Linked DNA regions of Bdellovibrio bacteriovorus. The protein of the gene in region 1 binds, or shares a complex with, the protein of each later gene. Links are inferred from orthologs where the notes say so. Each region holds a gene or a part of one and is shown on either strand. Other genes may lie near its edges.

What was found.
Region 2: the proteins of B9G79_RS17415 (region 1) and pal are in contact, whole or in part, in a crystal structure (PDB 2HQS), measured with the Escherichia coli proteins. The link is inferred for Bdellovibrio bacteriovorus from one-to-one orthologs.

The regions. Positions count from the first base shown.
Region 1 is NZ_CP020946.1:3,631,295-3,634,465, reverse strand. Bases 163-3,011 are described here. They hold B9G79_RS17415 (PD40 domain-containing protein), read right to left. Parts: upstream 2,356-3,011; coding sequence 970-2,355; downstream 163-969. Other genes in these bases: B9G79_RS17410 (TonB family protein), read right to left, coding at 2,369-3,011; B9G79_RS17420 (glutamine-synthetase adenylyltransferase), read right to left, coding at 163-977. Also shown: more of B9G79_RS17420, read right to left, coding at 1-162; more of B9G79_RS17410, read right to left, coding at 3,012-3,171. UniProt on the Escherichia coli protein: Part of the Tol-Pal system, which plays a role in outer membrane invagination during cell division and is important for maintaining outer membrane integrity.
Region 2 is NZ_CP020946.1:3,178,302-3,181,433, forward strand. Bases 279-3,088 are described here. They hold pal (peptidoglycan-associated lipoprotein Pal), read right to left. Parts: upstream 2,032-3,088; coding sequence 1,525-2,031; downstream 279-1,524. Other genes in these bases: tsaD (tRNA (adenosine(37)-N6)-threonylcarbamoyltransferase complex transferase subunit TsaD), read right to left, coding at 279-518; B9G79_RS15255 (tetratricopeptide repeat protein), read right to left, coding at 523-1,194; B9G79_RS15260 (DUF4398 domain-containing protein), read right to left, coding at 1,191-1,502; B9G79_RS15270 (TolB family protein), read left to right, coding at 2,170-3,088. In the rest of the region: more of tsaD, read right to left, coding at 1-278; more of B9G79_RS15270, read left to right, coding at 3,089-3,132. UniProt on the Escherichia coli protein: Part of the Tol-Pal system, which plays a role in outer membrane invagination during cell division and is important for maintaining outer membrane integrity. The Tol-Pal system is also required for polar localization of chemoreceptors clusters.

The DNA.
Region 1 (3,171 bases):
TTCGGGGCTTCTCCTAAAAGACTTTTCACGATGGAATCACAGCGAAGCATGTCGAACTTCAGATTCGGCAAGGCCTGCATCACAAATTCAGGATGGGATTCCGTCAAAACCAGCAAGTGGGTTTGTTCGTCGTTCAGGGCCTGAACGTAGTTTTCCAGACGGCGCAGATTCCAATAGTGCTGGCGCAGGAATTTGGCTTCTTCAGAAGGCAGAAGTTCTTTCATTTCCAGCAGCAACAACGCCTCGGTGGTTCCGCGCACCTGCAAAGTCAGATCGCGGCCGCCGTGAATGACCTGAAGGGCGTGGGTGAAAAGCTCGACATCGCGGATACCCCCGATGCCCAGCTTTAAATCCACCACCTGATCCTGCGACCGCTCCCAATAGTGCCCCTGAATTTTAGAGCGCAGGGTTTTTAAATCTTCCAGCAGGGTGAAATCCAGATGCTTGCGGAAAGAAAACTTCTGCGCAAACGCCAATACTTCCTTTTGCACGCCTTCATCACCCGCAATCGGGCGCAGACGAACAAAGGCCAGGCGTTCCCAGGTTTCGCCATAGTTGCCATAATAGTCTTTGAATTGATCCAGGGTCGGAATCAACGGCCCCTGTTTGCCGCCGGGGCGCAGGTCAAAGTCCACCCGAAAAACAAAACCGGCAGCAGTTCGTTCGGTCAGAATTTTTTGAAACTTGCGCAAGGCCGAAAGGCTTTGGGGGGAGTCTTCCTGGCTGACCAGCAGAACATCGACATCGGAACTTAAATTCAGTTCTGACGACCCCAATTTTCCAAGGGCGAAAAGCGCAATTTTTTGATTGGAAAAGCAGTGATCAAAAGCGTGGCGTAAAAGAAGGTCCGCGGCCCCACTCCATTGCTGGCAGATTTGATCGGGGGCCATAGAGTCGGTCTTGGCGGCGTCAGCAAAGCGAGACCAGATCTCGCTGCGCTCCTGCCGTAACTGATCCTCGATGGATAAGTTAGTCAATGTTGTTGGACCATTTTGGCTTGTAGTAGTTGTTGTTGTCGTTGGTCACACGACGCTCTTCAGTCCCGTCCACGGTGGAAATATAGATCTGATTTTTCCCCGTGCGGTTGGACGTGTACATCACGAATCTTCCATCCGGAGAGAACGAAGGGTCTTCGTTGCTGGCCATGCGACCGTTTGGTTTTTTCGCAGAAGTCAGACGGATCATTCCGGTGCCGTCGGCGTTCATCACAAAGATATCAAAGTTGTTGTCGCTCTGACCGGCAAAGGCGATTTTTTTGCCATCCGGGGACCAGGACGGGGACGAGTTAAACACACCCGCAAAAGTGATGCGTTTCACATTGTTCCCGGCAGCGTCCGCAGTGTAAATCATCGGACGACCCGCACGGTCAGAAGAGAAGCTCAACAATCCCTGCGGAGAAACGGTCGGCTCAACGTTCAGGGCTCCGGCCGGGCCATTGGTGATTTTGCCCACCAGGGTTCCATCCAAAGACATTTTATAGATGTCCGGGCTGTTGCCTTGAGAAATTGTCAGATAGATATGACGACCATCCGGAGAGAACGACGCCCCTGAGTTGATACCCTGACGGTAAGAGACCAAAGATCTTTTCCCGGTCGTCAGATCCAAAAGCAGCATGTCTGCGTTGCGGAATTTTGCGCCCACACGTTTCACATAGGAAGTGTAAGCGATTTTTTTACCGTCCGGGGACCATGCCGGGGAAATCGAGATACTGCGGTGATTGGAAACCTGTTCCATGTTCGCGCCATCCCAGTCCATGGTGAAGATCTCTTTGCTTTGGCCGCTGCCCTTGTCGCTGGAAACAACCACGCGGGACAGGAACGGACCTTCAACACCGGTCAGAGCTTTCATCACGTCGTTGGCGAAAGTGTGCGCAATACGACGGGCGCTGCTGGTTGGGCCTTTATACTTTTTCCCCAGAACCAAGGCGGCACGGGGAACATGATAAGTGTAAGTTTCCAAAGTCACTTCGTTGCCTACGACCGAGTAACCTGCACGGATCAGGAAGTCCGCGCCGATCGAAGACCAGCTTTGGAATTTGAATCCATTTGGCAGGCCTGGTGCCGGCATCAAACCCGTTTTGGAGGTGTCTTCCAGGAACGCACTCTGGTTGATGAACTGGAAGTAGGAAGAAACGGTCAGGTCATTGGTGATCGTATTAAAGATCTCAACCCCGACACTTTGATTGCGGGGTGCCGTTGAAGGGGAGCCCGTGTATTGCAGCGGCGGGAAAGCCATCAGACTTTTTTTGGTGCGAGCTTCACCCAGTTTAATATAGATGCCGTTGTTATTTTGGGCATGGGAGAAAAGAGGGAATAGGCCGATAATCAGAACAAGGGCCAGTATCTGTTTCATCATGATGTCCTCCTAGTTATTCCGGGAATCCGATCAGGATTCCGTCCACAGAGAATACAGCGATCAGCTTTTCTGGCGGAGCCGGGAAAGGGGCTGAACGGTCAATGGTTGCTAATACTTCTTCATCGTAGCTGGGATTGCCACTGGATTTAACAATTTTTCTGCCTAGAATATTGCCGCGCGAATCCACGAACACACGCACTTGTGCTTTGTAATCACGCTTCGCCAGCCATTCTGGGATTGTCCAATTTTGTTTGATGTGACGATCCAGATCAGAAATGTAGTTGTCGTTCTGAAGCTTGGCGATTCCAGTCAAAGATGTGCCGGGCGACAGGACATTGCCTTTCACAGGGGCACTTCCGGTGGCGGCTTTGCCGGTTCCGGCAGCTGCTGCGGCTTTTTTCTTGTCTTCCGCCACGTCTTCTTTGATTTTCTCCAAGGCAGCCATGGCTTTGAGTTTATCCAAAGCATTCTGCTGCTGGGATTTTACTTTTTCCAGATTAATGCCTTCTTCCTTGGCTTTTGCCGGAGGAAGTTTCACGGGCTCTGGCTTTGGCGGAGTTTTCTTTTCCACCACTTTTTCCGGAGCCTTTTCAGGCGGCTTTTCTTTTACGGGTTCTTTGGCGACTTCTTTTTCAGGAAGAGCCGGTTTGGGATTTTCTTTGGCCGGAGCTGCAAGGTCTTTGGGTTCCACCTTGTCCGGCAAGCCTACCATGTCCACACGCACAGCTTGCGAGAAATCAATCGGTTCCGGATCAAAGAAGACGGTCTTCAAAGTAAAGATCGAAATAATAAGCGCGTGCAGGGCAAAGGAGATCC
Region 2 (3,132 bases), 450 kb from region 1 along the record:
CACTCCCCGGCCGCATCATCCTTGGTAGCACCCAAGATACGATAATCGCCCAGTCCTTTAATTTGATACAAACTTGTGTGCCCACCGCTGATCGCCAAACCCACATACGGGTATCCGAAATCTTCCGGTGGAGCATATTTATCATCGCGCAAGAAAGGCGCCAGCAGATGCCCTTCAAGGTGATTCACACCCAAAAACGGCAGATGTTTTGCCTGCGACAGGGATTTCGCTGTCACCAGCCCCACGATCAAAGCGCCGATCAAACCCGGACGATTGGTGACGGCAATTCCCTGCACGTCAGACCAATTCATGTTGGCTTTCTTGAAGGCTTCTTCGATCAGTGGAATGAGGGCGATGGAATGGTTGCGGGCGGCTATTTCAGGAACGATGCCACCATAGATTTCGTGATCCAGATCCTGAGAGGCCGCCACCACAGAGTGAACCCAACCGGTACGATCAACGATCGCGACGGAGGTGTCATCACAGCTGGTTTCAATGGCGAGAACTCTTTCAATCACAGTATTACTTTTTTAAACCCTTCAAACGGATCTTAGCACGACGAGCCTCTTCTGACTTCGGAAACTTGCTGACCACCTCGTCATAGAAGGTTTTTGCCTCGTCTTTCATGCCCAATTCCTGGAAGGACACCCCGATTTTATAGGTCGCATCGGCAAACTTAGGACCTTTCGGGTTTTCATCACGGTACTTTTGATAGTTCAGGATGGACTGTTTCCAGTCTTTCTTGGCAAAAAAGTCCTGAGCCGCTTCAAAAGCGTCCCTTTTAGCCTGTTTTGCGGATTTTTCGGCCTGAGCCGCGGCTTTTTCAGCGCGCAGGGCATTTACTTCCGCGTTCAGCGCATAGATTTGTTTTTCCATGGTTGTGAGGGCTTCTTGCATTATAGCCACTTTGCCGCTCAGATCCTGGTTCTGCTGCTGAGAGTTTCTCAGGGCGTTTTCCACACCTGAGTGGCTGGAACCCAGCTTGTTTTCAACCACATCCACGCGGCCGTTCAGCTCACGCATTTGCTCTTCAAGGTCGGCCACACGGCCGGACGCATCCGCATTGGTCTTTTGCAAAGTCACAACCTGTTGCTGCATCACCTGGCGCTGTTCATTTTCACGAACATCGGTGCGGGTTTTCAAACAGCCCGTCAGCAAAGTCGCGGCGGCGACAACAAGAATGATCAACTTCATAAGACATCTCCAGTTTTTTGACGAATCAGACGGGCCGAGTTCTCAGCTTTTTCAGCTGCCATACGGGCACGGATGAATTGTTCTTTGGCTTTGCCGTAATCACGGTCTTCGAAATAGATGCGGCCTTTACGATAGGCTTCTTCCGCCTGATGCCAGTATCCGGGAGAATGGCGGGCCGCTTGAACAGAACGAGCCGCATCCAGTGCGGCTCGAGCTAAGGAATAGTCATCCAGGGGAACAGGCGCAGTCTGACAGCTGACGATCACCGTGAAAAGTAAAACTCCGATGAAAAGTCTCTGTATGTTCACTCTGCGCCTTTCTTAGGTGATCTTACTGAGCAGGTACGAAGTTCGCACGGCGGTTTTTCGCCCATGCAGCTTCAGTATCGCCAGTCTCAAGTGGTTTTTCTTTACCGTAGCTGATAGTGCTCAAACGGTCAGCCGCGATACCCAAAGATACCATGTAAGCTTTAACCGCGTTGGCACGTCTTTCACCCAAAGCCACGTTGTACTCGATAGTACCACGATTATCACAGTGACCTTCGATTTGTACGCGAACAGAAGGATTTGCCTTCATCCACTCGACGTTAGTCGCGATATCTTTTTTGGAAGAAGCATCCAGGCTGGATTTGTCATAACCGAAGTGAACAGTTACCAAACCAGAAATCTTGCCGGAATCAGAACCCATTGGATCAAAATTCAGCGGAGTGGAGTCAATCGCTGTAGACTGACCGCCAGTAGGCAAAGTCTCAATAGACTGATCAGACTGAGTTTGTTTTCCTTTACAACCTGCTACGAATGCGATGGCAACAAGACCTAGAGCCAATTTACGAACCATGATGTCCTCCTATGAACTTTGAGTCGTTATTATAACTTATAACACTAAAAACTTTAATTTATAGCAGCTCATTGTCAAACCTTAGATTTCCTAAATTGATGTTGCGTTGCTGTACAGCCGGACCACGAGCAAAGATTTATGCAAAAATACTCCGCAGTTTACAGCTTGGCGTCTCTATTTCTGACAATTTTACTTTCAGTGTCCCAAGCCAAGGCACAGCTTGAAGTGCCTCCGCAGCTAAAATGGAAAACTCTCAAGACCGCCCACTTCGAAGTCATTTTTAATGCCGAGCAGCAGGACCTAGGCTATCTGTATGCGGAAAAATTAGAGAAAGCCTATTCAGAACTTCGCTCTTACTTTCATTCCCGACCTGACAAAACAATCGTCATTATCAACGACAAAACCGATGTCACAAATGGATACGCCACAAGAATCCCATATCCACACATCATGGCCTACCCCGTGCTCCCCGGCCCCGAAGAAAGTCTTTCTGATACAGGCGACTGGGCGTTTGAGCTTTTGGCCCACGAATACACCCACATCCTGACGTTCGAACCCGCCAACGGGATCATGAAACCTCTGCGCGCGGTTTTTGGAACCATCATCGCGCCGAACATTCTGATGCCCCAGTGGTGGAAAGAGGGCGTGGCCGTCGAAATGGAAACCCGCCTGTCCGATCACGGCCGCTTGCGCTCGCACTATCAGGACGCCACCGTTCGGGCGATGGTCGACGCCAAAACCCTGCGTGATTTTGATATCGCCGAAGCCAATGAAAACATCTACACCTGGCCTCAAGGAGCAAGACCTTATCTTTTTGGCTCTTTAATGTGGAGTCAGATGATCGCAGACAAAGGCACCAAAGTTGTCGGCGAACTGCATGAACGCCAGGGCGGCCGGGTTCCGTACTTTATTGAAACCCCGGCTCGGGACTATTTGGGGGCCAGCTACAGCTCTGAATACGACAGCATGATGAAAGAAACCGAACTGCGCGCCCTGGAGCAGCTAAAAACCCTGCGCGAAATTTCTCCGACTGCCACGATCACCCCACAAAACAACTTCCAATCGGTCAGTGCACCGGCGATTTCACCTGACGGAAAACAT